3 regions of the Roseomonas sp. CAU 1739 genome follow, and region 1 is predicted to be linked to each of the others. Evidence: predicted binding sites of a transcription regulator. Region 1 holds the regulator's gene; each other region holds the start of a gene.
What was found. The regulator LexA, encoded in region 1, represses DNA repair genes until DNA is damaged. The targets are predictions, from matches to a motif close to TGTTCTANNTANGTTC.
Positions count from the first base shown of each region.

Region 1 (9,996 bases):
CGCTGGATCTGGCCCGGTACGACGATCTGCGGCATCCCTTCGGAGGTGAATGCCGCCATGCTGCGCGGCTGGCACGCGAATAATGGCGTGTTGCTGGGCCGGCTTGGCCTGGGTTTCGTCTGCACCGGGCAGACGGTGGACGGCGATCCGGGGCTCGAGGGCTACTACGTCGAGCACGACCGCGACCTCGACGAACAGGAACGGCTGCGCTTCACGCGGGACGAACGCATGCCGCGCTTCGATCCGGCGAAGGCGCCCAAGCTGCCGGTGCTGGATTGGCCGGTGGAGCGCATCGCCAAGGCGAAGCGCGCTTACGCGATGGAATACGCCCGCACCGTGATGCAGGAAGCGGTCGCGCTATGGGGTGCGGGACCGGGAGGCGCGTTGCTCGGCCACGCGGCGCGCCTTGTCGGCATGCAGCATGTCCATGCGACGGCCGCGGCGCTGGGCGCGACCGACTTTCCGGACTTCATGGTCGCGATGGCGGCGGCGGAAGGCGATGTGGCGCACGCCGCACGGCAACGCGACGGCAGCGCGACTATCACGCGCGGGGCGCTGCCGCTGTTCCGCGGCCTGGCCGCCGACGACCCGGCAATGCAGGCCGCCTGGAACGAATTGATGGTCGGCGCGCTGGCGGCCTGGGATCGCTTTACCCGGCTGGAGCGAATGGGCCCGTTGGAATGGCGACTGGCGCCGGTCGAGGCCTGACGCCCGCCCGCCTCACGCCGCCGCCGCGTTGATCCTGAGCAGGCTCTCATCCCGTCCCAGCGCCCACAGGACCGAATTGATCGGCGGGCTGGTCGTGCTGCCCGACAGCGCGGCGCGCAGCGGCTGGGCCACCTGGCCCAACTTCACGCCCTTCACCTCGGCATAGTCGCGCAGCCACTGCTCCAGATCCGCCTTCTCCCACGGCGCGTCGGACAGGAACTCCGCCAGGTCCGCGAGCCGCGCCTTGGCCTCCGGCGTCAGCAGCGCGAGCGCCTTCGCCTCCATCGGCGGCGGGCCTTCATGCACGGCGAAGGCGGACGCCCCGGCCAGTTCCTCCAGCGTGCGGGACCGTTCCTTCAGGTCCGGCATCAGAATCTCCACCCGCTCCGCGCCATCCGTGCCGAACAGCACGCCGCGCTGGGCCAGGATGGTCAGCACCTCCTTCGCCAGCCGCGCATCGTCGGCCTGGCGCAGATAGACGCCGTTGAGATGCGTGAGCTTCGCATAGTCCATGCGCGACGCGGAACGACCGACATCCTTGATGTCGAACAGCGCGACCGCGCGGTCGTGGGGGACGATCTCCTCGTCGCCATGGCCCCAGCCGAGGCGCAGCAGGTAGTTGTTCACGGCTTCCGGCAGATACCCCTGGTCGCGGAAATCCAGCACCGAGACCGCGCCATGCCGCTTCGACAATTTCGCCCCGTCGGCGCCGTGGATCAGCGGGATATGCGCGAAATACGGCCGGTGCCAGCCCATCGCGTCATAGACCATGCATTGGCGGAAAGTGTTGGTCAGGTGGTCGTCGCCACGGATGACGTGGGTGATCGCCATGTCGTGGTCGTCCACCACCACCGCATGCAGATAGGTCGGCGTGCCGTCCGACCGCAGGATGATCATGTCGTCCAGCTCGGCATTGCCGACGCGGACCTCGCCCTGCACCAAATCCTTCACCACGGTTTCGCCTTCCAGCGGCGCCTTGATGCGGATGACGTAGGGCTTGCCCTCCTGCTCCGGGCCGGGCTCGCGGTCGCGCCAGCGACGGTCATAGCGCGGCGGGCGGCCCTCGGCCGTGGCGCGCTCGCGCATCTCGGCCAGTTCCTCGGGCGTCGCCCAGCAGCGATAGGCCTTGCCCATGGCCAGCAGGGCGCGGGCGATCTCGGCATGGCGTGCCTCGCGCGCCGCCTGGAACACCGGTGCCTCATCCGGTGACAGGCCGAGCCAGGCGAGGCTTTCGAGGATCTGGTCCACCGCCGCCTGGGTGGAGCGTTCCTTGTCCGTGTCCTCGATGCGCAGCAGGTAGGCGCCGCCGTGGTGGCGGGCGAAGAGGTAGTTGAACAGCGCGGTGCGCGCCCCGCCGATATGCAGGTATCCGGTGGGGGAGGGGGCGAAGCGGGTGCGGACGGTCATGTCACCTGGGCTCGGACGCGAAGGCGCCCCTTAGACCAGATCGGCCCGCCGGGGTGAACCCGTGGCGGTGCAAACCACTCCCGCGCCGGGGATGGCGGGCGTAGGATGAACTCATAAGTTGTGGAACTCGCCCCTGTTTAACGCCTTCGCGCGCATATCGTCGGGCCTGGCGCCGATCGTGCCTGACTGGACCCAGTCAGCCACGTGAAGATCCTCGCGCATATGGATGGCCAGGGCGGCCTGCGTGAGCGCGGTCGAGCGCAGGCCGCCCTGGCCATGAATCGGCTGCGCCGGCTGGCCGCCGCCGCCGGGGTGTTGCTGGCCGGTGAACGCGGCCGGCTCACCCCCTGGCTGGCGGTGGCGATGGGGGCGGGGGTACTCGTCTATTTCGCGCTGCGGGAGGAGCCGTCCGGCTGGACCCTGGCGCTGTCCCCGGCGCTGATCCTGCTGGCGATGCTGGTGGCCCGACGGGCGCCCCATGCGGGTTGGGTGATCGGCCTGGCGGGGGCGGGCGCCCTCGGCTTTTCGGCCGCCGCCTGGCACGCCGCGCAGGCGCCACCGCTGGCCACGCCGCCCGTCCGGGCGGTGATCGTGACCGGCATCGTTCAGGATGTGGACCTGCTGCCGGAGGGCCGCCGCCTGACCCTCGCCGAGGTCCGGTTCGCGCCCGACGATCCCATCCAGCCGCGAAGCATCCGCCTGCGCCTGCGCGCCAACGACCCGGCGCGGCCGGAACCCGGGGACCGCGTCAGCGTCCGCGCCCTGGTCCGCCCCCCCTCCGCCCCGGCCTTTCCCGGCGCCTGGGATTTCCAGCGCTCGGCCTTCTTCGCCGGGCAGGGTGGGTCGGGCTTCGCCATCGGCCCGTCCGAGGTCACCCCCGCCGCCGGCAGCGGTCGCCCGCTGTCGGGCCTGCGGACGACGCTGGAAGGGCGCGTCGCCGCGGTGGTGCCCGGTGCCGCGGGGGCCGTCGCCGCTGCGCTGCTGACCGGCGGGCAGAGTGCCATCCCGCGTCCCGACCTCGCCGCCATGCGCGATTCCGGCCTCGCCCACCTGCTGTCGGTGTCCGGCCTGCATATCGCCATCGTGATGGGCGTGACTTTCTGGGTGGTGCGGCTGCTGATCGCCTGCTGGCGCTGGCTGGCGCTGCGGGTGGACGGCAAGGCGTGGGCCGGCGTTGCCGCCCTGGTCGCCGGCGGCTTCTACATGCTGCTGACCGGGTCGCAGGTGCCGATGCAGCGGTCCTTCGCCACCGCCGTGCTGGTGACGCTGGCGCTGCTGACCGGGCGGCAGGCGGTGTCGATGCGCAGCCTCGCCCTGGCAGCGGCGGCGGTCATGCTGCTGTCGCCCGATGCGTTGCTCGGCCCGTCCTTCCAGATGTCGTTCGCCGCGGTACTCGCGCTGATCGCGGGGTGGGAGGCGCTGAAGGGCCCGATGGCGCGGCTGCGCGGCGATGGCACCTGGTGGCGCCAGGGCATGGTCTTCGCGGTGGGGCTGGTCGGCACATCGGTGCTGGCCGGTCTCGCCACGGCGCCCTTCGGGCTCGCGCATTTCGGCCGGCTGCAATGGTATGGCGTGGCGGCGAACGCGGTGGCGGTGCCGCTCACCTCGGTGCTGGTCATGCCGGCCGGGATGGTCGCCGCCGCACTGATGCCGTTCGGACTGGAAGGCCCGGCACTGACGGTGATGGGCTGGGGCTGCGAGGCCGTGCTGATGGTAGCGCGAGAGGTCGCCTCCTGGCCCGGTGCCGCGCAGACGGCGCGGCCCATCCCGTCCTGGGGCCTCGCCTGCACCGGTTTCGGCCTGGTCTGGCTGTGCCTGTGGCGGCTGCGCTGGCGCTGGCTCGGCGTGCCGCTGCTGGCGCTCGGGCTGGCCAGCCCGGCGCTGCACCGGCCGCCGGACCTGTTCGTCTCGGGCGATGCGCGGCTGGTCGGCGTGGTGGCCGGCGGGCAGATGTGGCTGCAGCGGCAATCGGGGGCTTCCGCCCTGACCCGTGAATCCTGGCTGCGCGCCCATGGATTGCGGGAGGCGCAAGCGCTGCCGCCGCAGGGCGGGGTGGCCGGTGGGGCGGTGGCCTGCACGCCCGGCGCCTGCCTGCTGCGCCCGCTGCCCGATGGGCCGGAGGCGCTGCTGCTGCGCGGCGGCGCGGCGGACGACGCCTGCGGCCGCGTCGCCCTTGTCGTCTCAGCCGAGCCGCTGCGTGGGCGATGTGCGGGCAGCCAAGTGATCGACCGCTTCAGTGTCTGGCGTAACGGCCCGCATGCCGCCTGGTTCCAGGCAGATGGCGTGCGCGTGATGTCGGACCGCGCCTGGCGCGGCGCGCGGCCCTGGGTGCCGCCCCCGCCCGTGCCGCGCGGGCAGGACGCATTGCCCCCCGCACCGATCGAATAGGCCGCGCGGCCTTGCCCAGCCCGGCGGGGCGCGCGCGTGCCGCGGCTACGGGATGAACCAGCCGCCGACGGCCGCGGTGCTCGACTGGAGCAGGATGGCGAAGTCCGCCGTGCCGTTGCCATCCACATCGCCCGCGGCAAGATAGAAATTGCCCCCCAGCGATTCCACCCGCAGATCGCCTGCCGCGCCGCCCGGCGTGAAGGCCGCGCCGCGATAGGTGAAGCCCTGGTCGCCGGCGAGGTTCGCATTGGCATCGATCAGGCTGAGATCGATCCGGTCGCCCTCGGTCACGAAGTTGAAGTCGGTGATGACATCGGGCGTCGCCACCGTGCTGTCGGCCACGGTCAGGAAGCGGAACCGGTCGGCGGCACCGCCGCCGGTCAGGAAATCCTGCCCCGTGCCGCCGATCAGGAAATCGACCCCGCCGCCGCCATCGATGGTGTCGCTGCCCGCGCCGCCATTGAGGATGTTGCCCGCCGCATTGCCGATGAGGGTGTTGGCGAGGCCGTTGCCGGTGCCGTTGGTGGCGGTGCCGGTCAGCACCAGGGTCTCGATGTTCGCGGCGAGGACGAAGGCGCCGCTCGACGATTGCACGGTGTCGATGCCCTGGTTCAGCGCCTCGACCACCACATCCCCGGTGGTGACGACATACAGGTCGTCGTTCAGGCCGCCGACCAGCCGGTCGATGCCGGCCCCGCCATCGAGCGTGTCGTTGCCGGCGAGGCCGCTCAGCGTATCGGCCCCGCTGCTGCCGGTCATGGCATTGGCCAGCGTATTGCCGATGAAATTATGCGCGATGGTGGTGGTCGCGACGATGTTCTCGACATTGACGGCGAGGGTGCGCGCGGCGAGGCCGGTCAGCACGGTGTCGATGCCCTGGTTCGCCAGTTCCACCGTGGTGTCGAGCGCGGCATCGACGATGTAGGTGTCGTTGTCGGCGCCGCCGACCATGCGGTCGTTGCCGGTGCCGCCATCGAGCGTGTCGGCGCCGGCGCGGCCCTCGATGGTGTCGTTGCCCTCCGCGCCATCGAGGATATTGGCCAGCGCGCTGCCGCGCAGGATGTCGCCCGCCGTGCTGCCGATGGCGTGCTCGAAGCCGATGATGGTGTCGATCGCGCCGCCGTAGTCGGTCGCGCGCAGGGTGACCAGGTCAACGGTGACGCCCTGCACGGGCAGCCGGTCCCCGGCCTCGTTCGCCGTGAACTGCGTGCCGTCGGGCGAGAAGCCCAGCGAGTAGGAGACGGTGTCCTCGCCCAGGCCCGCATTGACGAAATCCGCGCCGCCCGCCGGGCCGATCAGGTTGCCCGCGGTGCTGCCGTAGATGCTGTCGTCGCCGAAACTGGCGGAGACACCTTCGAAGCCGATGATGGTGTCGACGGCGCCGCCCGTGTCGCGCGCGCGGCCGGTCGCGAGGTTGACCGACACGCCGCCGACATCGGTGCCGCCATAGCCGACGATGTCGAAGCCGAGGCCGGCATTGATGCTGTCGGCGCCCTCCGACGGGTTGAACCACTCGCTGTTGGCGGTGCCGATCACGGTGTCGGCGAAATTGCCGAACAGGCTGACGCCGCGGATGTTGTTCAGCGTGTCGATGCCGCCGCGCCCGTCATTGGCGGTGCCGGTGCCGAGGTTGATCGACAGCCCCACCGTCTGGTCGGCGTAGTCGGCGAGCACGAACTGGCCGCCGATGCCCACCAGCGTGTCGTTGCCGCCGCCGCCGCGCAGCAGGCTTGTCGTACGGCCAAGCTGCGCCACGCCGGTCAGCCGGTCGGCGAAGTTGCTGCCGATGACGTTCTCGATCGAGATCAGCTTGTCGGTGCCGCCTTCGCCATCCGACGCGGTGCCGCTGGTCAGGTTGACCGTCACGCCGGCGGTGGCGTTCTGGTATTCGGCATGGTCGCTGCCAAGGCCGCCATCCAGCGTGTCGTCGCCCCCGCGTCCGCGGAAGCGGTTCGTCTCCGCGCCGCCCAGCATCGAATCGGCCAGCGCGGTGCCGGTGATGCGCTCGATGCTGATCAGCGTGTCGGTGCCGCCCCAGGCGTCGGTGGCCACGCCGGTCACCAGGTTGACGACGACGCCCTGTGTGCCCGCCGGGACATTGCCGGCGGTGAACTGAAAGCCGACGCGGTCCTGGCCGCTGCCGCCATCGATCGTGTCGTTGCCGTTGAAGGCGTAGAAGTTCTCGTCGATGCCCGACCCGGTCAGCGTGTCGTTGCCTGTGGTGCCCCAGATCTCCTCGATGCTGGTGAGCGTATCGGTGCCGCCCTCGCCATCCTGGGCGCGGCCGATCGCGAGGTTCACGCTGACCGCGCCGGTCGCCTGGCTGTAGTCGGCGATGTCGAAGCCGTCGCGGCCGTCGAGGTAGTCGTTGCCGCCGCGGCCGCGGAAGCGGTCGATCTCGGCGCTGCCCAGCAGCGTGTCGCCGAGGATCGAGCCGCGCACGGCGTAGAAATTGGAGATGGTGTCGATTCCGCCGAGCCCATCCGTCGCGCGCCCGAGCGTGAGGTCGACCGACACGCCCGAGGTGACGGCCGAACTGCGGTAGTCGAGGAACAGCGAGGTGTTCGGCGCCGCCGTGCCGGTGAGGATGTCGTTGCCGCCATTGCCGCGGACATTGAAGCCCAGCACCGTGTTGACCGAGGCGATGGTGATGGTGTCGTCGGCCGAGGAGCCGTTGATCTGCTCGAAATTGGTGAAGGTGTCGTTGCCCTGCGTCAACACCAGCGGCGCGGGCGCGGAGGTCCCGGTATTGACGCCGCCGACATTGGTAACCGTGACGGACACGCCGCCGGCCGTGCTGTCGGAATTGAAACTGACCAGGTCGAAGCCGGCGCCGCCATCCATGACGTCGTTGCCGGCGCCGCCATACAGTTCGTCATCGCCGGCATCGCCGAACAGGTAGTCATCGTCGTTGCCGCCGAACAGGCTGTCCCCGCCATTACCGCCGCGCAGCGTGTCGAGCCCGCTGCCGCCGGAGATGTAGTCGTTGCCGTCGAGGGCGATGACGCTGTCATTGCCCCCTGTCGTCAGCGGCCCGAAGGAGGAAGTCGTGGTGGTGACCGTGTCGTTGCCGTTGGTGCCGGTGATGATGGCCATGGGACCGAACCTCCGCGTTTCGCGGACATCATTCCCCAATCGTCACGGTGTGCGCCACGACGCGTCCGGCGCATGAATGTTTTGTAATGCTATCTATGCGTGTGGAAGGAAGCGCGGCGTCAATATCGCCGCAGCAGCCCCACCAGCCGGCCCTGCACCCGCACCCGGTCCGGCCCGAAGATGCGCGTTTCATGCCGCGGGTTGGCCGGTTCCAGGGCGATCGAATTGCCGCGCCGGCGGATGCGCTTCAGCGTCACCTCGTTCTCATCCACCAGCGCGACCACGATGGACCCGTTCTCGGCCGTCTCGGCGCGATGGATGATGACCGTGTCGCCATCGAGGATGCCGGCATCGATCATGGAATCGCCGGCGACCTCCAGCGCGTAGTGGTCGCCGCTGCCGATCAGCGCGGCGGGAACGTCCACGCTCGCACCATTGTCTCGCAGCGCCTCGATCGGCAGGCCGGCGGCGATGCGACCGTAAAGCGGCAGGGTGACCGGTGCGCTCTCATGCGTCTCGACCGCCGGGCGGGCCGGCGGTTGGGCGCCGAACGGGCCGCGGATGACATTGGGGCCGAGCGGCGCCTCGGGCGCCTTGGGCGCCGTGCGGCTGGGGCGCGGGGCGAGGTTCTCGGGCAGGCGGATCACTTCGAGCGCGCGGGCGCGATGGGCGCGGCGGCGCAGGAAGCCGCGTTCCTCCAGGGCAGTGATCAGCCTGTGGATACCTGACTTCGACTTGAGGTTCAGCGCCCCCTTCATTTCTTCGAAGGAGGGGGAGAAGCCTGTCTCGCGCAGGTGGCGGTCGATGAACATGAGCAGCTCGTGCTGCTTGCGCGTGAGCATTCCTGCTCTCCTCCTGGCGCCGGGCCGTGCGACTCGGTCGGAACAAATGGGCAACGTCAGCGTTGTTCTATTTAGGTTCCGGAGTCACAGTCAATTGCTTTCGCTTGTGGATGACTCTGTGGATGGATCCGGCGGCCACGGCCTCGCCTCCGGCCGCGGCGGCTGGCAATGATGCCCGCCATGGCCCCATGCGACCTGTCCGTCCTGATCGCGGCCCACCGCCTGCGCGGCGAGGTGCCCGTCGCCGTCGCCTCGGTGTTCGCGCGTGCCGCGGGGGCCGTGGTGGAGGTGGTGGTCGCCTCCGATGACGGCACCGACTATGCCGAGGTGCTGCCGCCGGATCCGCGCCTGCGCTTCGCCCCGATCGGCCCGGTGGCGAGCGGTGCCCATGCCGCGCGCAACCGGGCGCTGGCCTTGGCCCGCGGCGCCCATGTGCTGATGCTCGATGGCGACGACGCGCTGGAAGGTCCGGTGGATGCCATCGCCCGCGCCCTTGGCGCGATCGGCACCGCCGGCGCCATCCTGGTGCCGACCATTGTGCGCGATGCGGCAGGCGAGGCGATGCGGCGCATCCCGGCCCTGGGCACGCAGCGCTTCGGCTTCGGCGACTGGGCCTCGGCCTTCACCTCGCTGCATCTGTTGACACGGCGGGACCTGGCGCCGCCATTCCTGCCATTCCGGCTGATCGACGACGTGATGTTCGACCTGTCGGTGCTGGCGGCCGTGGGCGGGGCGGTGCCGGTCGCCGACGGGCTCGCCTATCGCTACCAATTGCGTGCCGGCCAGGCGACCGACACGCAAGGCGGCCGCTTCGATGCGGAATATGCGCGCGCGCTCGGCCTGATCGCCGCGGATGGTGCGGGGTTCGGCCGCCATGCCGGGGATGCGGCGGCCGTCCTTCGGCGATGGCGGGCGATGAACCGCCTGGCCGGCGGCGGCGGGTCGCGGCCCGGCCTTGGTGACTACCACCGGACCGTGGCCGCCTACCTCGCCGGCGCATGGCCGGCTGGACGGCGATGCTAAAGCGTGATGACCGCAGGTGCGAATGCACCGAAGGTCTGAATCACGCCCTAAAGCTGGCGAGCGAGCTTGCGCGCCAGCAGCAGCCCGATCCCGCCCCCGGCCGGTGCCGCGGGCAGTGCCAGCGCCCAGCCGGCATGGTTGCCGGCCAGCACCAGCGCCAGCCCGGCATACAACAGCAGCCCGCCGACCAGGCTGCCGACCACGCCCGCCGTCAGGCCGAGCACGAGGATGTCCGAACGCGATACCATGGCGCAGCGTGGTGGCGCGGCCGGCGGTGTTTGACAAGCCCCGCCCAGGCACCTAAGGGACCGCCACCTTCCGGGAACGTGGACGGACCTTCGGGGTCCGCGCCCGCCGCCGCCCAATCGGGGCGGGGGCCTACCGGGACAACAGCCCCTCGGGGCACAGCGAAGAAGGCCCGACCGTCTAACGCGGCGGGACGCAGCGCATGACCAAGCGCGCCGAATCCAAGTACAAGATCAATCGCCGCCTCGGCGTCAACCTGTGGGGCCGCGCCAAGTCCCCGATCGCC
Region 1 covers NZ_JBDOQQ010000007.1:68,811-78,806, reverse strand. The annotation lists gene AAFN86_RS13330 (hypothetical protein) at 1-708, shown strand, start outside; gene gltX (glutamate--tRNA ligase) at 721-2,115, opposite strand; gene AAFN86_RS13320 (ComEC/Rec2 family competence protein) at 2,320-4,503, shown strand; gene AAFN86_RS13315 (calcium-binding protein) at 4,549-7,599, opposite strand; gene lexA (transcriptional repressor LexA) at 7,719-8,441, opposite strand; gene AAFN86_RS13305 (hypothetical protein) at 8,622-9,464, shown strand; gene AAFN86_RS13300 (hypothetical protein) at 9,512-9,712, opposite strand; gene rpsD (30S ribosomal protein S4) at 9,913-9,996, shown strand, end outside.

Region 2 (9,996 bases), 100 kb from region 1:
TGAGACCATCTCCGCCACCAGCGCCAGCGCGAAGTCGATCCCGGCCGTCACGCCGCCACCCGTCACGACGCGCCCGTCGCGGACCCAGCGCCCCTGCTGCGGCACCGCGCCAAGCGCCCCTAGGAAATCATGGCTCGCCCAATGCGTGGTGGCGCGAACCCCCTTCAGCAGCCCCGCCGCTCCCAGGACCAGCGCCCCGGTGCAGACCGATGTGACGAATCGCGCCTCCGCCGCCTGCCGCCGCAGGAAGGCGAGCACCTCCTCATCCTCCATCAGCGCCGCCACGCCGGGTCCGCCCGGCACGCAGATGACATCCAGCTGCGGGCAACCGGCGAAGTCGGTATCGGGCATCATGGTCAGCCCGGTATCGGCGCGCACCGGTTCCAGCGTCTTCCAGACCAGGTGGACCGTCGCGCCGGGCACGCGCGACAGCACCTCGAAGGGTCCGGTCATGTCGAGCTGCGTCAGGCGCGGGAACAGCAGCAGGCCGAAGCGGAGCGGTGCGGTCATGGCGGTGGTCCTCCCTGTTCCAAGGCTCGCATGCGCGCCCCAGCCCCGCCAGTATCAGCCCATGTGAAGGAGCCGGCCCCATGCGCCTCGCGGTGATCTCCGACATCCACGGCAACCTGCTCGCCCTCGAAGCGGTGCTCGCCGACATCGCCGAACGCGGTGTCGATGCCACCGTCAATCTCGGCGACTGCGTCACCAGCCCGCTCTGGCCGCGCGAGACCTTCGAGCGCCTGACCACGCTCGACCTGCCGACGGTGCGCGGCAACCACGACCGCTGGATCGTCGAGAAATCCGAGGCCGATCTCTCCCCCGCCGGGCGCTACGCGCGCAACGTCCTGACAGAGGCGCAGCGCACCAGGCTGCACGCCTTGCCGCCGACGCTGGAGGTCACCCCGGACATCCTCGCCGTCCACGGCACGCCGACCGATGACAGCACCTACCTGCTGGAGGAAGCGGCCAACGGCCTGCTCGCACCCGCGCCACGCGCGACGGTGGCCGCGCGGCTGGGCGGTACGGCGCGGCCGGGCGGGGTGGTGCTGTGCGGGCACAGCCACCGCCAGGCGCTGGTGCAGGGGCCGAATGGTTGCATCATCCTCAACCCCGGCAGCGTCGGCTGCCCGGTCTTCGCGGACCACCCGGCGGCGGCGGGGGTGGAGCATCGGTCGCCGCATGCGCGCTACGCCATCCTGACCCTGCGGCGCGGGCGCTGGGGGGCGGAGCTGCTGGCGCTCGACTATGACTGGTACGCGGCGGCGCAGCGTGCGCTGGCCAACGGCCAGCCCGATTGGGCCGCCGCGATGGCGACCGGCAGCATCGGCTGACGGCCGGCCCTGGCCGTCATGCCTGGCGCCCGGCAAGCATTCCCAACGTCCTGCCGGGCCTTGGCGGGGCGGCCCGAACAGGCAGGGCCCCGTCCACACTCCCATGCCCCGGGCGGGCGCGCCGCTCTCACCGTTCCGCCCTGATCCCCCACCGCGTGAATCGCGGCCATGGTCCCGCACCCCACGGGCCGCGCAGGTTGTTCGCCGCATAGGCCACCAGGAACAGCATCGCGAGTCCCGGCAGCAGCGGCGCGGCGAGGAAATTCCAGCCGGCATCCTCGACGAAGACGACGACCGGATTGGCCCCGGCCGGCGAATGGATGGTCCGCGTCGCCGCCATGGCCGCCAGCGCCGTGCCGACGGCAAACGCCAGCCAGACGCCGACCGGCCCGCCCAGCCAACCGTAGGCTTCATGGAACACGATGCCGACGACGGTCGAAAGCAGGTGCCCACCGATGAAGGATCGCGGCTGCGCCATGATGCCGCGCGGCATGCCGAACAGGATGACGCAGGACCCGCCGAAGGATGGCAGCAGCCAGGGATGCCGGGTGAAGGACAGCGCGGCATTGGCCAGCAGCAGCGCGCCCGCCGTGCCGATGATCTGCACCAGGATGCGGCGCGGCGGCGGCGGCTTCACGACCGGACCCGCATTTGCGCCAGGTCCTCCGCCGTATCGACATCCTGCAGGCAGCGCAGCAGGGCGACGCGCCGGCCGCGGAAATTCGCCATGGTGTCCGACAGCGCGTGCTCGCTCGACCAGCGCACGCCAGCGAAGGGCCGCGCCGGCCGCCGCGGCCCCAGCCCGACCAGCCAGTAGCCGCCATCCGTCGCCGGCCCGAACACGGCATCGGCGCGACCCAACGCGCGGATGGCCGCGGCGATGTCGGCGGGTCGCAGGTCGGGAATGTCGCTGCCGGCCAGCACCGCCCGCGACCAGGGCCGCATGCAGCCGGCCATGCGCGCGCCCAGGTCGCCATGCGGCTGATGGATGCGTTTCGTCCCGCGCGGCACGAAGCGGGCCCAATCCGCCCTGGCCCCGCGTGGCGTGGTGGCCAGCACGGTCCGCCAGCGCCGGTCGCGCGCGATCGGCCGCGCCGTGGCGGCGAAGGTCGCGCAGTGGAAGCGCAACGCCGCACGCGCCCCGATGCCCCTGGCCAGCCGGCTTTTCACGGTGCCGAGGCGCGGCGCCCGAGCGAAGAGAATGACAGTGGCCCGGTCCATCGCCCGCAAGCCAAGCCGATCAGCGCCGCCCTGCATAGAGCCGCGCGATGCGCGCCGGCGGCACGCCGAGGAACCACAGGCCAAGGCAGCCCAGGTTGCGCGCGGATCGTGCCAGCCATCCATCCTGCCGCCAGCGCGCCGCCGAGGTGGTGAAGGCGACATCCAGCCCGACCAGCCTGGCCCGGCCGATACGCCGAACCAGATCCACATCCTCCATGATCGGCATGGGGTGGTAGCCGCCGAGCGCGACGAGGAAGTCGCGCGCGATCAACAGCCCCTGGTCGCCATAGGGCAGCCCGAGCCGGCGACAGCGCCACGCCACCGCCCGTTCCAGCCGCCGCGCCTGCGGCGATGCATCATCGAGGGCGAAGCGGAAATAGGCGGCCCGCCGCGCATTCGCCGGATCGGCCATGAAGGCCTCGGCGGCGGCACGCCAACCCGGCCCGGGCTGCGTATCGGCATGCAGCACCAGGATCCATGGCGTGGCCACCGCCGCAGCGCCGGCGGCGAGCTGGCTGCCGCGCCCGCGCTGGGCCTCAACCAGCCGCGCGCCGGCCGCGGCGGCAATGGCCGCGGTGGCGTCGGCGCTGCCGCCGTCGGCGACGACGAGGTCAGCGACCTCGCCACGCAGCGCCGCGAGCGTCCGCGCCAGGACGGCGGCCGCATTCAGGGTCGGCAGGACGGCTGTGAGTTCCTTCAACGTTCCCATATCGCTCATCCTGGCGTTTGCGCGGCATTAATCATTTGTTCCTTTTTTGTTCTTGATCTTCGGCGCCGTCTTGCGCAAGGTGTGCCGGAACGAAATGAGAACTTGATCCTCCTTCCCCCAGCACAGGCAGGACCCGCGCCATGCCGGACGGCAGCACCCATCTCCCGCCAGACTACGGCCAGGCCCTGCCGCCGCTGGCGCGCAAGGGCCGTGGCGCCGGCCTCAATCCCGCCGTGCGCTTCGAACGCACGGCGCGTGAGGCATTCGACGATGGCTGGGGTACGCTGGAAGCCACCTTTGCCGACCTGCCGCCGCTGCCCACCACCCTGACCAGGGACAATGCCAAATCCGCCCTGGCCTGGAATGACAGTCCCGATATCGGCTTCGATCGCGCGATCAATCCCTATCGCGGCTGCGAGCATGGTTGCGTCTATTGCTATGCGCGCCCCTCCCACGCCTATCTCGGCCTGTCGCCGGGGTTGGATTTCGAAACGCGGCTGCTGTTCAAGCCTGAGGTCGCCGCCCTGCTGGAGAAGGAACTCCGCAAGCCCGGCTATGACCCGAAGCCGATCGCGCTGGGGTCGAACACCGACCCCTACCAGCCGATCGAACGCACGCTGAAGCTGACGCGAGCGGTGCTGGAGGTGCTGGAACGCTTCAACCACCCGGTCACCATCGTGACGAAATCCGCCGGCGTGCTGCGCGATCTCGATATCTTGTCCAAAATGGCCAGTCGCAACCTGGTGCGGGTCTGCCTGTCGATCACCACGCTCGATGCGCGGTTGGCGCGCATCATGGAGCCGCGCGCAGCCTCGCCCGAACGGCGTCTGGCCGCGGTGCGGGCGCTGGCCGGCGCCGGCATCCCGGCCGCGGTGCTGGCCGCCCCGATGATACCGGCCGTGAACGATGCCGAGTTGGAGACGATCCTCGAACGCGCCGCCGCGGCCGGGGCGACCAGCGCGGGCTATGTGCTGCTGCGCCTGCCGCTGGAGATCAAGCAACTGTTCGAGGAATGGCTGGAACGACACATGCCGGATCGCGCGGCGCGGGTGCTCTCGCTGATCCGCCAGACGCGCGGAGGCGCGATGTATGACAGCCGCTTCGGCGTGCGCCAGAAGGGCACCGGTGCCTATGCCGACCTGCTGGCGCAGCGCTTTGCCTTGGCGGTCAAACGACTGGGGCTGGAACGGCGCGGTGGCGGGGTGGGCGCGCTGGATTGCGGGCAGTTCCAAGTGCCGGAGGTGCCCGGCGAGGCGCCGCGGGCCAAGCAGCTCGCGCTGTTCTGACGAGACCACCAATTCGTTCCACGTCAGCATTGTGATCCGACGAGACCCCGGATAGGCTTGCTGCAAGGGCAAGCGACCCGCCCGCCGGACGGGCACATCCAGCAGCGCGGGCATCCAAGAGGACGCACAGATGGCGGCTACGCTTGGCATCGTCTACAATCGCTGGATCGCGCATCTCGGCCAGGTCCACGGATCGGCAAGCTATGCGTTCAAGGGCGGCGATACGCCGGTCAAGACGCTCTCCTCGATATACATCATCGGCGACACGAACAATGCGACCGAGTGCTTCATCAGCGCGCATGGTGGTGCGGATTCCGACAATTACTACTTCGACAACGATACCTTCAAGGTTCCAACCGGCACGACCGTGCGCTTCTACCAGAAGCACGGCTCAACCCTGTCCTTCAGCACCAACGCATTGCGCCTGACGGGCGGGCAGCCGATGAGCGAGCCCGGTGCGACCGACCTTGTCTATTCGGCCGGCGACCAGTGCACGAACTACATTCTGTCGAAGGATCAGGGCCATCACCTCGGTAACTTCACCGACGATCAGGTCGATGGCTGGAAGATGACCTACGAGGGCGCGCAGGAGGTTTGCGGCGAGCTCGGCGTCGTCATGATCCTGATCCGCAACCGCTGGTTTCACGCCGGCGTGTCACTCAAGAACGTCATTCACGACGTCCAGGGCGCGGTGAGCGGCATCAAGACCTTCAACGCGCTGTTCTGCCGCGTGGACGACAATTCGACGGGTTCGGACTGGAACGCGCGCACCGGCGTCGCGTCGTAGGTTTGTTCCCGATCAGGTGCCGTCACATGATCGGGCAATGATCCGCGATGCCGGGAGGCGTTGCGGATTGCGACGGCCCCGCGGTGTTGCCGGGCCGGCCGGGGTTGGCTGCCGGCCTCACGCCGCCTTCAGGTGTTCCTTCAGTCGCGGCATCAGCTCCACCAAGTTGCAGGGGCGCCAGCGGCTGTCGAGCTGGAATTTCAGGATGTCGTCCCAGGCGTCCTTGCAGGCGCCGGTCGAACCCGGCAGCGCGAACAGGTAGGTGCCATCCGCCACGCCGCCCAGCGCGCGCGACTGCATCGTGGACGTGCCGATCTTCGCGTAGCTCAGCATGCGGAACAGTTCGCCGAAGCCCTCGATCTCCTTCTCCAGCACCCGCTTGAAGGCTTCCGGCGTGACGTCGCGGCCAGTGATGCCGGTCCCGCCCGTGGTGATGACGCAGTCGATCGCAGGGTCAGCAATCCAGCGGCGCAGCAGCGCCTCGATGATGTCGGCCTCGTCCTTCACGATCTCCCGCGCCGCGCAGCGATGACCAGCGGCTTCGATGCGGTCCTGCAGCGTCTGGCCGGACCGGTCCGTCGCCATGTCGCGCGTGTCGCTCACCGTCAACACGGCGATGTTCACGGGCAGGAAGGGGAGCGTTTCGTCGATCGGCATGGCGTCCTCCGCGCATCGGCCTTCACCATGGGCATCGGCGGGGGCTGCTGCAACGGGGGGTCAGCGCGCCTGCGCCGCGCGGATCTGCGCCACGGCAGCGGCAATGCGCATCGCCAGCATCGTCTCCCCCCGCGCGGCGGAAGCGCGGGACGGGTCGCCCGACGCACCCAATGCCGGCAACGCATCGGGGCGCGGCGGCAGGCGCTGCAGATCCACCCCCGGCGGATGCACGGACATCAGCTCCGAGGTGTCGCCGATCCCGGCATGGGTGCCGATCGTCGCCTCCGTCTCGCCCTGCGCGCGGAGCCAGTCATCCTGCTGCGCTATGGCGGCGTAGTAGCGATCGACGGCGATGACGCGCACCCCCTCCCGCCGCCATTCGGCGGACAGGCGCGCGGCGAGGCGTTCCTGCGGCCGCTGGCTCGGCCCGTTATCGGCCAGGAAGCAGATGGTGCGGAACCCGGTGGCGCGCAGGCTGCGGGCGATGCCATCGAGCATGGCGGCGAAGGCTTCGTCGGTGACGCCGATGGTGCCGGGGAAGCGCAGATTGCCCTCCGGCGGATCGAACCGCCCCTGGGGCGAGAAGGACAGCACCGGCACCACCAGCGCGTCGCCCAGTTCAGCCGCGATGCGTCGCGCCGCCACCCGAACGATGTGGTCATGCTTGCCGAGGATCATGTGCGGGCCGTTCTGCTCGATCCCGCCGCTCGGCACGATGGCGGTGCGGCGGCCGGCGGCCACGGCGTCGCGCACTTCGATCCAGGTCATGTCCGCGATGTCCAGGCTTTCGGGCAACCGCTGCGCCCGGGCCGCTCCCGGCAGCGCGAATCCGGCCAGCATCGCCATGCGCAGCAGGCCGCGGCGGAAGGACATTCCATCGGCGCGCGCAATATGAGATTCTATGCAGCGATGACGTGGCCCGATTACGACCCCCTGACCGCGGCCTGGAACTGGCTCCACAGCCTGGCGGGACTGCTGACCGAACCCGGTTCGCCCTTCTGGTGGCCAACGCTGTGCGTTGCCGTGCTTGCCTTCGTCGTGATCGGGCTGGTCACGCACGCCTCGCTGCGGGAGATGCGGGCCCAGGCGATGCCGCTCGCCGGGCGGGCCTTCCTGCAGCAGACCGCAGTGGATTTCGGCCTGTTCATCGTGAATTCCGCGCTGCCCTTCCTGTTGGCCCCGGCCTTCTTCCTGTTCAGCGCCTCGGGGGCGGCGATCAGCGTGGCCCTGTTCTCGCCGATCCTGGGGCTGCCGCAGGCCGGCGCAACGCTCAATCATCCGCTCGCCATGGCCTGTGCCGCGCTGATCCCCTTCGCGACCACGGATCTCTCGCTCTATTGGACGCATCGGATCTTCCATCGCTATGAGCTGCTGTGGCGCGCGCATCGGCTGCATCATGAACCGCCGATGCTGACGCCCCTGACCGCCTTCCGATTTTGGCCGCAGGAACAGGTCGTGCATATCGGCTGCGGTGCCTTCATGGGCGGCTTCGGGCTCGGCATCGTGGCCACCTCCTTCGGTGCGAAGGTCGATCCGCTGACGCTGCTGGGCGTCAACGCCTTCACGGTGGTGTGGAACCTCGCCTTTTCGCATCTGCGCCACAGCCATGTCGCCTTGAGGTTTCCGCGCTGGCTGTCCCATGTCTTCGTCAGCCCGCATATGCATCAGGCACATCATTCCGCGGACGTCGCCCAGCACGACACCAACTTTGCCACGGTCTTTGCACTGTGGGACTGGATGTTCGGCACGCTGTACCTGCCGAAGAAGGGCGAGCGGTTCCGCTTCGGCGTGGACGACCCGGCGCCGGCGCCAGCCCCCGCCCCTCCGCAGGCAAGCCCGCACGCCCTGCCCTGAGGCCCTCCGGCCCGATGGCGCACGGCGCGGCCGCCGCCCCCAACGCACGCATGCATGGCGCGAAGGCGAGCCGCGCGGCGCCCGCCGTCCGGGGCAAACAAAAATCCCCTGAAGCGTGATCGCCGCAGGTGGACTCACCGGAGGCGTGAATCACACGATCAAACAAAGGCATCGAGCAGGAAGCGTGAGCGGAAGCGAACGGATCCTGCTCAGAGCGTGATGGCCGCAGGTGCGAATGCACCGGAGGTCTGAATCACGCGATCAAACAATAGGGTAGAGCGTGATGGGTGAACGAATGTGAACCAATCATGCTCTAATTCAGCGCCACGCGCCGCCCGCCATCGCCGGGACCGCCATCCCCCGCGCTGAACACCGGGAAGGCGCCGCGCACCAGCGCCTCCAGGCTCGGCGCCGGCAGGCCGAGGCGGGAGGCATAGATCCACGAATAGGCCAGCACGCGCTGCACATGCAGCCGCGTCTCCTCGATCGGGATGGCCTCGATGAACAGGAAGGGATCGTCGCGGTGGCGCGCCGCGGGCAGCCAGCGCGCAAGGTTGCCCGGCCCGGCGTTATACGCCGCCAGCAGCCGGATCAGGTCGCCGCCCACAGCCTCCTGCCGGGCCAGCTGCAGCAAATAGCGTTGCCCGATCTCCAGCGACAGGGCGGGGTCGTGCAGTCGAGCCGCGCCCTCGGCACGGAAGCTCGGGTCATTCGCGACATAGGCCGCGGTCGCCGGCATCACCTGCAGGATGCCGCGCGCCCCGGCGCGGGAGATCGCCTCCGGATCGAAATTCGATTCCTGCCGCGCCAGGGCGTAGATCAGCGCCGGGTCGATCCGGAATCCCTGGGCTGGTTCCAGCCGCGGCAGCGGAAAGCGTTGCAGGTCGCGCGGCCGCCCATCCGCCCCCTGTGCCAGGCCGGCGAGCTGGGCGCCCAGGTTAGTCATCCCCGCGCGCGAGGCGACGGCCAACATGGCGCCCGCCAGCGCCGCATTGCCGCGCGCCGCCGGCCACAGCGCGCGCAGTTCCGCCTCGGCGCGCACGGTCTGGCCGACCTGGAGCAGCGCCAGCGCCCGCCAGCCGCCAGCCGATTCAGCCAGCGCCGCCGCCCCCGCCTCCGTCGCGGTGCCATGCCAGGCGAAGCCTGGCGCCAGGCCCAGGGCGCGCCGCGCCAGCAGGCCGTGGAAGGTGCGCGGTTCCTGCGCCGCCTGCAGCATCCATGGCACGTATTGCGCCGGCCGGCGGGCGCGCACCGCCGCCCGCGCGGTCCAGAACGCTGCCGAGGCCCGCGCGGCGGCCGAACCGCCCTCGGCCCGTGCCGCCGTCTCGAAATAGGGCAGTGCCACATCGAACCGCCCGAGGCCCCAGGCCGCGAGGCCGGCGGCGAAGGCGGCGCGGCCGGTCTTCTCATGCCCGCCACGGGCCACCTCGCTCGCCATGCGGAAGGCGGCGGTGTCCTCCCCGCGGCGGAACAGAGCGAGGGCAATGTCGGCGCGCAGCGCCGCGGCATAGGGCACGGTCATGCCACGCGTGCGACGGATCTGGTCCAGCGCGCCACGGGTGTCCCCGGCGACGGCGCGCTCGCGCACCGTCCGGTCCAGCGCGGGGTTGCGCACGAAGCCCCGCGCGGCCGGCTCGCGCTCCTCGGGCACCGCCTCGCCATCCTCGGGCAGGGCGGCTTCCTCGGGGGCCGGCGGCAGGGCAGCGCCCTGGGGCGAGATCCGCGCCAACAGGGCGTGGATACGCGGCGCATCCGGTTCATCGGCATGGCGGGCGAGCCAGGCTCGAAGGTCCTCCGGGCGCGGCGCGGCGGCCTGCGGGCCAAGCCAGCGATCGGCCAGGATCGGCCCATCAAGGCGGTGATCGCTCAGCGCCTCATGCTCGCGAAGTGCCGCGGCCTGCTGGCCCTGGACCTGCAACAGGAAGATACGGGCGATGCGCGTGGCATCGGCGGGGGCGAGCGGATGCGGCAGCCCTGCCGCCCCGCCGCCCGCAATGGGTAGTTCGGGAGCGGCCGAGGCGGTCTGGGCGGCCCGCTGCGCCACGGCCGGAAGGGGGGTTCCGAGCAGTAGCGGAGTACCGACGACAGCCGCGAGGGCCGCCGGTACATGGCGGGCCATGGGGCAGATCGCGCGCATGGCGAGTCGCGACT
Region 2 covers NZ_JBDOQQ010000007.1:173,615-183,610, forward strand. The annotation lists gene AAFN86_RS13815 (DJ-1/PfpI family protein) at 1-510, opposite strand, end outside; gene AAFN86_RS13820 (metallophosphoesterase family protein) at 591-1,331, shown strand; gene AAFN86_RS13825 (HPP family protein) at 1,459-1,968, opposite strand; gene AAFN86_RS13830 (TIGR04282 family arsenosugar biosynthesis glycosyltransferase) at 1,965-2,552, opposite strand; gene AAFN86_RS13835 (glycosyltransferase) at 2,572-3,261, opposite strand; gene AAFN86_RS13840 (PA0069 family radical SAM protein) at 3,402-4,547, shown strand; gene AAFN86_RS13845 (putative adhesin) at 4,678-5,334, shown strand; gene moaB (molybdenum cofactor biosynthesis protein B) at 5,452-5,991, opposite strand; gene AAFN86_RS13855 (creatininase family protein) at 6,052-6,864, opposite strand; gene AAFN86_RS13860 (sterol desaturase family protein) at 6,901-7,845, shown strand; gene AAFN86_RS13865 (transglycosylase SLT domain-containing protein) at 8,159-9,964, opposite strand.
Region 2: a site for LexA is predicted at 3,298-3,313, ahead of AAFN86_RS13840 (PA0069 family radical SAM protein). Genes of this name have one in related genera too.

Region 3 (9,996 bases), on a different contig from region 1:
TCCTTCCCGAACAGTTCCCGCCACTGCTGCTTCAGCTGGGCGATCGGTGCCGTCTTGAGGGCAGCCAGTCGCGGTAGCACCTGCGCCGGTGGGACCTTCGGGATGGTGGGCGCCGGCGGCGCAGCATCGTGCTGCCTCGCCTTCGCGGTCGATCGTCTGGTCATGCGACTCCCTTTCTCCTGGGGTTCGCATGACGGCGCTGCCTGGCGGTCGAGTGTAGGCGAACGTCTCCATGCTCCTCGACCTGGGCGGCATCCCGCGCGAGATCCTCGGCAGCGCGGCTGCGCAGCCGCACCAGGCCGCGGGCGAGGATGTCGCAGACCTCGCGGAGGTGGGGCGGGAGGTAGGCGTTGGTGGTCGGCAGGGGCATCGTGATCCAGCACGCATTGTCCTGCCTCCCCTTTACGTATTCGCGCGACCGTTCTTCCCATGGGCCGGCGCAGGTCCGCGGCGGCGTGGCGGCGGTGGCACCGCGCTACGAGGATCGTCGCCGCGGAGACGATGGTAGAACCGGCTGACTCGCTGCTTCACCGCGCTCTCGCTCGGGACGTTCTCCGGCCCGTAGGTGGTCGAGAACCAATCCATCATCCGCCGCACCAGGGGTGCCTGCGTCTCAGGTAGGCCCTCGTCATGGGCGATTGCACCGAGCTCACAGAGACACTCTTCCCAATCGTGCCGAGCCGGCGCGCCGCGCGCCGCTGGCGTCGGCCATGCAGGAGGGGGCACGGGGGCTGATGGCAGCGGCTCACTGGCCTGACCGAGATCATGCTCCATCTCGAAGCGTTCCAGCTCGTCATGCCGAACGACCAGCTGGGCCCGCTTCACGAGCAACGCGTGGTGCTCGCCGGCGTCGTCGATCGGCTCCAGCAACTGGCCGGCCGGGCTCAGAAAGCGCGCGATCTGGCCCGCACCATTCTGCAGGACCGCATAGGCATCGATGCGCGACAGATCGATGGGACCGACCTGGTGCTGGCGCCCCTTCGGCTCGACCCGGATCCGGCCATCCGCGGCCTGATGCGTGTCGCTCACCTCCATCAGTAGCGCCGCAACGGGCAGGGACAGACTGAGCTCGCCCTCCAGCACGTAGGCGGAGATGTCGTCGGCATCCATGGCCCACCGCGCATAAATCTCCCGCAGCGTGTAGTAGGGTTTTCGCCGGTTTGTCTTGGCCACGATCACCTCCGCTCGATCGCGCGCAGGCGCCGATAGGCCCGCACCACCTTCGCCATGTCCTGCCGCATGTCCGGCGGCAGGCGCCGGGCCTCGACGTACAAGTCGTCCATCTGCACACCGAGGATGGCCGCCGCGCGTTCGATGAGCTGGTCGCGTGGCGGGCTCTCCAGGTCCCGCTCGATGCGCGACCAGTAGGCGGCGGAGATGCCGAGACGCTCGGCCATGTCGGTCAGACCGATGCTGAGCTCGGTCCGCCGCTCGCGCAGGATGCTGCCGAAGCTCACAGCCGGCCTCCCTCGATCAGGCGGTAGCGCTGCAGGCGCACGACAATGAACCGGTCGGACACGCCGAAATCGCCCGCCAGCGCGGAGATGACGCCGCCCACTGCCTCCGGTGCCGTCTGGCGTGCCAGAACCCGGGAGCCGACACGGCCATGATGAGGCGCATGGACCATGCGCAGCCGTTCGGCGCGCGCATGGGCCACCAGGCGCAGATGCAATGGGACCGGCGGCACCAGCAGGGCTCCCATGAACTCATTGGCACGACGCTCCTCGCGCACGGTGGCACCATCGAAGCTGTGCGGCCCGGCGCTGACGGACCGGTAGTGCCGCGCCGGATGGCGCGCGGCCGCGGGGACGTCGAACACGACATGCCCCAGCTCATGCGCCACGGTGCTCAGCATCAGGTCCGGGCGATTGGCCAGGAGCGCCGTGTTGACCGAGACGAGGGCGATGCCCGGCGCGGTCGGATCCGTCTCGCAGATGCCGAGCACGGGCTGGCGGTCCTCGTCATGGACAGCGTGGGCGAAGTCCCAATGCACGTCCACGCGATGTCGATTGACCTCCAGCCGCGTGGCGGCGGCGACCAGGTCCTTCGGGTCGAGCGCCCAAGGACTGTCGCGCCGCGCGACCGCCTGACGCAGTTGCGCCGCGACCGCCCAGACGGTCCCGGCAGCCAGGGGGCGGGGCGCGTTCGATGAGGGGTCATGCGGGTAGGACAGGGAAACCGACATGGGCGGGGGCCTCTGGTGTTTGCGCGTCTGCGTAACGCGATGTTCTGTTTATGTTCCACTGCGCGACTGAGTCCAGCGTCCTGTCCTGAGGCCGGTCAATAAATGGCCGAAACGGTGTCCGTCACCTGATGGGTGGGCCGTAACCTACTGAACTAGAACGCTGTGGTGGCGGTCAGGAAATCCCGGCAATTCCTGACCAGGAATACCTACCCGTTGCAGGCTGACTGCCCTCCTATCCGCGTGGCCCCCTCCCGCCGTCGCCATCACCCGGCGCCGGAGGAGGATCAAATGACCGCGCAACGTGCCAATGCGCCCCCACAGCTACTCTCGTGGGAGGCGCCCGAGCTTCGGGGCGCCCTGGCCACCGCCACCATCCAGGCGGCGCGCGCCGCCCGGCGCCAGCACCTGCATCGCGCTGACCGCGACGACTTGCGGCAGGACATCCTGGTCGCGCTGCTGGAACGGCGGGAGCAGTTTGATCCGGCGCGGGGTGCATGGAGCACCTTTGCCGGCGTCGTCGCCCGCACGGTCGTCGCCGACCAGATGCGTGCGCGGCAACGGCAGCGGGTCACCTGCCTGCCGCTCGACCTCGACCTGTTCCCGACAGGGGCGTCGGTCACGCAGCAGGACTGCGCCGATGCGGACCTGACCCTCGATCTGCGGCGGGTCGCGGCGGAGTTGCCCCTGCAGCCGGCCGCCTTGCTGCGGCTGCTCGCGACGCTGGGCGACGTCGCTGCCGCACAGCGCACCGACGCGCGCTCCTGCACCGCCTTCTACCGCGCCGTCGCCGACCTGCGCTGCTGGCTGCGGGCGTTGGGCATGCGCCCGGCTGCTCCCGGCGAGCGTCGGCAGCCGCCTCCGACCCGGTGGGAAAAATCGCCCCTCGTCTCCGTAGAGAAGGAGATACCGAACCATGCGTGACAGGGAGAGCCGAACGGTGCGCTTCACATCCCCCGAATTGCTGTCGAACGAGATCCTGCTGAGCATCGAGGATCTGATCGACGTCGTGCTGACCGAGAATGGGCTGTGCGACCGCTACGTCGATGCGTCGCCCGGTGAGGCGGTCGTCTATCACATCGGCCTGCTCGCCCGTGATCGCGACAAGGCCGCCACTGATCTGTCACCCGAGCGCCGCGAGGATCTCGAAGCCGTCGCGCGGCGCGTCTGGGCGATGGCGGAAGCCGGTCTCGGTCATCTCGCGCAGCGCCGCGTCGCCGAAGGGCGCTGCGCCTATCTGCTGATCGTGCGGCCGCGGCCGCTCAGCGCCCGGAGCGCGGCCGGCTACGTGCTGGCCGACCTGCTCGGCCGGGAGGCGGCGTGATGGATGTCGCCCGCCGCAACCACCCGACGATCGATGACATGCGCCTGCTGCCGATTGGCCAGGTGATCAACCTGTCGGCCGAGCATCTCGCCCTGCTGCAGGAGGAGGCGCGCTCCCGCTTGGACACCGCGAAGCGCGCGTTGGACTGGATCGAGGGCGCCATCGCCATGCGCTACGAGCAGCGTGCCATCGGTGCTCGTGCCGCGGCCGGCAAGGACACCGGCACGGTGCGCTTCATGGACGGCGCGGTCGAAATCGCCGCCGATCTCCCCAAGAAGGTCGAATGGGACCAACGGCGCCTCGCTGCCCTGGCCGAGCAGATCCGCGCCGGTGGCGAGGATCCCGAAGAGTATGTCGAGGTCAGCTTCAAGGTGGCTGAGCGCGCCTATGCCGCCTGGCCGGAGCGCATCCGCAATGCCTTCGAGCCGGCGCGGACCGTGCGCACCGGCAAGCCGACCTACCGCCTGACCATCTGCACCGAACGCGAGCTGCGCGACGGCGGCATCGCCATTCCCTTCACCGGGGGGATCGGCTGATGGCGCTGCGCATTGTTACCGCCGATGAGCGCCTCTCGCGCGCGGCCAACAAGACCACGCTGGCGCTGTTCGGCTCCAGCGGCGTCGGCAAGACCACCCAGCTCAAGACCCTGCCGCCGGCCGAGACCATCTGCATCGACCTCGAGGCGGGGATGAAGTCGGTCCAGAACTGGCCGGGGGATAGCATCCCCGTGCGCTGCTTCGAGGACGCCATCGACATCGCCTGTCTCGTCGGCGGCGTGAATCCGGCCGCCGATCCGAACGGCTTCTTCTCGGAGGGGCACTACCAGCACCTCGCCGCGGCGCATCCGGACCTGGTGCGGCTGCTCGCCGGGAAGTCGATCGTCTTCCTGGACAGCATCACCGACCTCACACGCCAGGCGATGGCCTGGGCGAAGCTGCGGCCCGAGGCCTTCTCCGAAAAGACCGGTAAGCCCGACACCCGCGGCGCCTATGGCCTGCTCGCGCGCGAGGTCATCGGTCTGCTCAAGCATCTGCAGCACGCGCCCGGCAAGACCACCATCATGGTCGGCATCCTGGAGAAGGTCACCGACGAGTTCGGCAAGGTGACCTGGCAGCCGCAGATGGAGGGCGGCAAGGCCGCGCGGGAACTGCCCGGCATCGTCGATCAGGTCGTCACCATGGGGCTGTTCGGCCGCGAGGGTGACGCCTGGCGCTACGACCCCGAGCGCGGAACGGAACGCCGGCTGGTCTGCCGCGCCGGCAATGCATTCGCGCTGCCCGCGAAGGACCGCTCCGGCCGCCTCGACGAGACCGAGCCGGCCGACCTCGCCGCCCTGCTTCGCAAGATCAACGCCCACACCAGCGCCCAGGGGTGATGCCCATGTACGACATGAACGATGCCGAGCTGCCACGTGGCTCCGACCTCATTCCCGATGGCAGCTTCGCCAAGGTGATCATGGCCATCCGCAAGGGCGGCCTCGACGGGCAGGGCGAGGTGGATCGCGGCCTCCTCAAGGCGGCGCGTAATCCCGAGAGCGACGTCCGCATGCTGGATTGCGAGTTCACGGTGGTGGTCGGGCCGCACATCCGTCGCAAGTTCTGGCAGACCTTCACCGTCGTCGGCGGCAAGGTCGACGAGCAGGGTGTCTCGATCGGCTGGAAGATCTCGAAGGGCATCTTCCGGGCGATGATCGACAGCGCGCTCGGCCTTGATCCGCAGGATATGAGCGAGGTGGCCAAGGCCAAGCGTGTGCTGCGGGGCCTGGCCGACCTGCACGGCATCACCTTTGCCGCCAAGGTCCGGGTCGAGCCTGCGAGCGACTCCCGCTACAGCGACAACAACCGGCTGGATCGGGTCGTGCTACCGGGCGAGCCGGAATACCGCCGCATCATGGATGGCGAGGCGGTGCCGGCCTCGCCCAGCCATCGAGCGGCACGCCCGGCCGCACCCGCCACGCCGGCCAGCACGCCGCCGGCCTGGGCCACGCCGCCCGCGCAGCCGGCGCCTGCCACGTCCGCCCGCAGCTGGGAGCGGGCGGCGCCTTCTGCCCCCATCCAGGCCGCACCGCCTCCCGCCGCGGCGTCCGCACCTGCTTCGAGCGGCCCGGCCTGGCTGAACGGCTGATGGCGGTATGGCCCGACGACGCTGGGCAGGGGCGCGGCCGACACCGCGCCCCGCGGCCGCAACCCTGCCACCGCTCCCCGGCTGCACGCCAGCGGACCAGGTCCGCCGCCTCACCTGCGCGCTCTGCAGCCGCGAGGCCAAGGGCTTCGGCTATGTGCATGAGCTTCGCCTCGGCATTCATCCGAAGCTGTCCTTCTGCTCGATGCGCTGCTGCGACGCCGGCTGCGCGCTGGCACGGCGGAGCGGCGGCGTGATCGACAAGACGCCGATGGAGGCGCGCGCCGTGAAGGATGCGCGCCGGCCGCTCGCTGAGGTGCTGGTGGAGCTGGACCTGATGGCGCCGTTCCACGACCGCAGCGCCGCGGAGATCGACCGCATCATCGAGGCCTGCGTCGATGGCTTCCAGACCTCGATGCAGCGGCAGGCCGCGGAGCGCGACCCGCTCGACGACCCGATTCCATTTTGAGGACGGCGATGATCCTCGACCTCAACCATCAATCTGGCCTGGTTTACGGTCGCGCCGCGTCTGTCGGTGCCGATGCCACCGCGCGCATCAACGCGCATCTCGATGCCGCGCTGGTCGCGCGGAACCGGCAGCAGCGCCCGCGCGACTATCTCGGTGGTAGCCGTGTCGGCGAGGCCTGCGCACGGAAGCTCGTCTACGAGGTGGCCCACACGCCGAAGGACGTCGGCCGCGACTTCGACGGCAGCATCCTCCGCATCTTCGACGCCGGCCATCAGTTCGAGGCGCTGTCGATCCGCTGGCTGCGGCATGCGGGCTTCGATTTGCGCGATCGCGGCGCAGATGGCGAGCAGTTCGGCTTTGCTGCGGCCGGCGGAAAACTCCGCGGCCATGCTGACGGCGTCATCGTCGCCGGGCCCGAGGTCGGCATCCGCTGGCCGTCCCTCTGGGAGCACAAGGCGCTCGGTCAGAAGTCCTGGACCGATCTGGTCAAGCGCGGCCTGCGCCTGTCGAAGCCGGTCTACTTCGCGCAGGTGCAGCTCTACATGGCCTACCTCGAACTCGAGGTCGCGCTGCTCACCGCGCTGAACCGCGACACGCTGGCGCTACACCACGAGGTGGTGCCCTTCGAGCCGGACGAGGCCCAGCGCCTCTCGGATCGCGCCGTCGACATCCTGCGCGCCGCAGAGGCCGGGGAACTGCCGCCGCGCATCGCCGTGGCACGCGATTTCTACCTCTGCCGCTTCTGTCCTTATGCCAGCCGCTGCTGGGAGACGCCCGCATGAGCTTCACCCCATCCCTCCAGCAAGCTGAGGCGATCCGCGCAATCGTGGATTGGTTCCAGAACCGCTCCCACCAGCAGCAGGTGTTTCGGCTCTTCGGCTTTGCCGGTAGCGGCAAGAGCACCGTCATCACCCACGCCATCCAGGCGCTGGGCATCGACGCGGCAACCAGCTGCGACGAAGAGCATGCTCCGCGCCGCCGCATTCTCTTCGCTGCCTTCACGGGCAAGGCGGCGCTGGTGATGACCCGCAAGGGCACGCCCGCCTCCACCATCCACTCGCTCATCTATCGCGTTTCGGAGGCGACGCCCGAGGAGATCGACCGCGTCGAACGAGATCTGCTCGACCTCCAGCGCGGTCTCGGGCGCATGGGACCCGCCGAGCGGGCTTTCGCGGAGATGCAGATCAGCAAGCTGCAGCTGCGCCTCACGGATATCCACAAGCCCACCTTCCTGCTGAACGAGCAATCGCTGGTGCGCGATGCCGACCTCATCGTGCTCGACGAGGTGTCGATGGTCGGGCCCGAGATGGCCGCCGACCTGCTGGCCTTCGGCAAGCCCATCCTCGTGCTGGGCGATCCCGGCCAGTTGCCTCCCATCAAGGGCACCGGCGCCTTCACCGAGGCGGTGCCGGACATCATGCTCACCGAGATCCACCGCCAAGCCGGCGAGAGCGCCATCATCCGCCTCGCCACCATGGCACGGCAGGGCATCGACATTCCGCCCGGCGAGCACGATGCCCATGTCTGGAAGCTGCCGCGCAATGTGGTCAGGCCAGATCAGATGCTGCGCGGCGGCCAGGTCATCTGCGGCCGCAACGACACGCGGCGCTGGCTCAATAGCCAGATCAAGCAGGCGGCCGGCTTTCCCGCGCCCTATCCCGCGGGCCAGGACGAGAAGCTCATCTGCCTCAAGAACCGGCACGACCTGGGCCTGGTCAATGGCATGTTCCTGTCGCTGGCAGAGATCCGGCACGAGAGCGAGCTCGCCTTCTCGGCCACCATCACGACCGAGGATGGCGTCGCCATTTCCGGCCGCCACCGCTTCTACAAGGGCCATTACGACGACCACGTCCGCTACGACCGGGAGCGGCTGACCCGGGACTACCGCGAGATGCGCGGGCTGGTCGAGAGCAGCTGGGGCTATGCCATCACCTGCCACAAGGCCCAGGGCAGCCAGTGGGAGAATGTCGTCGTCTATGACGACGGGCTGAGCCGCACGGCCGAGGATCGCAACCGCTGGCTCTACACCGCCATCACGCGCGCCGAGCGCGGGTTGGTGATCCTTGATTGACCTGAACGACGCGGCGCCGCCAGCACTCGCTCTCCGCTACGATCTGGACGCCATCGCGTCCAGGCTGCGCGACACGGCCCATGCTTGGGTGCCTGGGCTGTTCCCCAACGGGCGGCGCCAGGGCGATGAATGGCGTCTCGCCAACATCCAGGGCGCGCCGCCGCGGCAGTCCGGCTCCTGCGTGATCATGCTGGCCGGGGATCATGCCGGTGACTGCCACGACTTCGATGGCGCCCAGGGCGGTGGGCCGTTCAGCACGCTGGAGCATGGCACCGGCCTCACTGGCCGTATGCTGTTCGCCGAGGCTGCGGCGCGTGCCGGCTGGACGGGCGATGCACCCGTCAGGCAGGAGCCACCGCCGGCGCGCAGGCCCGAGCGCGACATGACACATGAGATTGGCTTCGTGCGGGAGCATGCGGTGCCGATCGAGGGGACGGCCGGGGAGACCTATCTGCGTGGCCGTGGCTTGGCGGTGCCGCCCGACGCCGACCTGCTGTTTCATCCCGACCTGACGAACTTCGAGACGAAGGCCGGCTATCTGGCGATGATCGGCCTGGTCCGTGATGTCGCGGGCGAGGTGATCGCGCTCCATCGCACCTATCTGCAGCAGGATGGCGAGGCGGTCCGCAAGGCCGATGTCCCCAAGCCGCGAATGATGATGGGCAAGGTCGGTGGCGGCGCGGTGCGCCTGGCGCCGATCGGCACGCATGGGGTGATCGGGCTCTGCGAGGGCATCGAGACCGGCCTCGCCGTCATGGCGGCGTGCCCCGGCCTGCCTGTCTGGGCCGCTCTCTCCACCTCTGGCCTCGAGCAGGTGCAGCTGCCGCCCGAGGCCCAGCGCGTCGTCATTCTCGCCGACCATGACACCTCCGGCGCCGGCATGCGCGCCGCGGACGCTCTGGCGGGCCGCCTCCGGCGCAACGGCATCGTCACGACCATCGCCTTGCCACCGCAGGAAGGCGACGACTTCAACGACATGTTGAGCCGGGATGGTCCGGACGCGCTGGCCGCTCTGGTGGATGCTGTCCTGCGCGCTGCCGCCACGCCTCCACCACCCGCGGAGGATGAGACCGGTCGGCACCTGCCGCTGGGCTTCCTGGAGCCGGCTGCGCCATTGCCCGTGCTGCGCGCCGATGAGGGCAATCTCCGCCGCGCCACCGATCGCGCCTGGAGCGCCATCCTCGCCTCCAATCGCACGCCCTGGCTATTCCGCCTCGGCGGCCTGCCCAGCTGGGTCACGCCGGATGATGAGGGCCGGCCAGTCGCCGCCACCGTCTCGGAGGAGCGGCTGCGCCACATGCTGGCCAAGCTGGCGGATTGGCGGAAGGTCAACGCCAAGGGCGATGCCATCCCCGCGCCGCCACCCACCGGCGTGGTGAAATCGCTCCTGGCCACCCCGGATCCCGGACTGCCCATACTTGCCGGCATCGTCACCACGCCGGTCTTCGGGCGGGGCAGCGTCCTGCTCACCGAACCTGGCTACCACCCCGACGCCCGCCTGCTCTATCGCCCGAGCGCGGGCTTTCGCCTGCCATCCATTCCCGACCGTCCCTCGGGCCAGGACATCGCTGCCGCGCGCTCACTGCTGCTGGATGACCTGTTGGGCGACTTCCCCTTCACCAGCACCGCGGAACGCGCCCATGCGCTGGCCCTGCTGCTGCTCAGCTTTCTCCGGGCCATGATCGATGGCCCAACGCCGCTGCATCTGATCGAGAAGCCCACCCCCGGCACCGGCGCCACGCTGATGGTGGATGTCATCGCCACCGTGCTGACCGGCGTCGGCGCCTCCGTCATGACCGAAGGCCGCGACGATGAGGAATGGCGCAAGC
Region 3 covers NZ_JBDOQQ010000025.1:2,306-12,301, forward strand. The annotation lists gene AAFN86_RS26740 (DUF2924 domain-containing protein) at 1-164, opposite strand, end outside; gene AAFN86_RS26745 (hypothetical protein) at 403-1,173, opposite strand; gene AAFN86_RS26750 (helix-turn-helix transcriptional regulator) at 1,176-1,457, opposite strand; gene AAFN86_RS26755 (hypothetical protein) at 1,454-2,185, opposite strand; gene AAFN86_RS26760 (sigma factor) at 2,474-3,106, shown strand; gene AAFN86_RS26765 (hypothetical protein) at 3,099-3,506, shown strand; gene AAFN86_RS26770 (hypothetical protein) at 3,506-4,042, shown strand; gene AAFN86_RS26775 (ATP-binding protein) at 4,042-4,881, shown strand; gene AAFN86_RS26780 (hypothetical protein) at 4,962-5,630, shown strand; gene AAFN86_RS26785 (DUF6511 domain-containing protein) at 5,638-6,096, shown strand; gene AAFN86_RS26790 (hypothetical protein) at 6,105-6,878, shown strand; gene AAFN86_RS26795 (DEAD/DEAH box helicase) at 6,875-8,167, shown strand; gene AAFN86_RS26800 (toprim domain-containing protein) at 8,160-9,996, shown strand, end outside.
Region 3: a site for LexA is predicted at 2,226-2,241, ahead of AAFN86_RS26760 (sigma factor). Genes of this name have one in related genera too.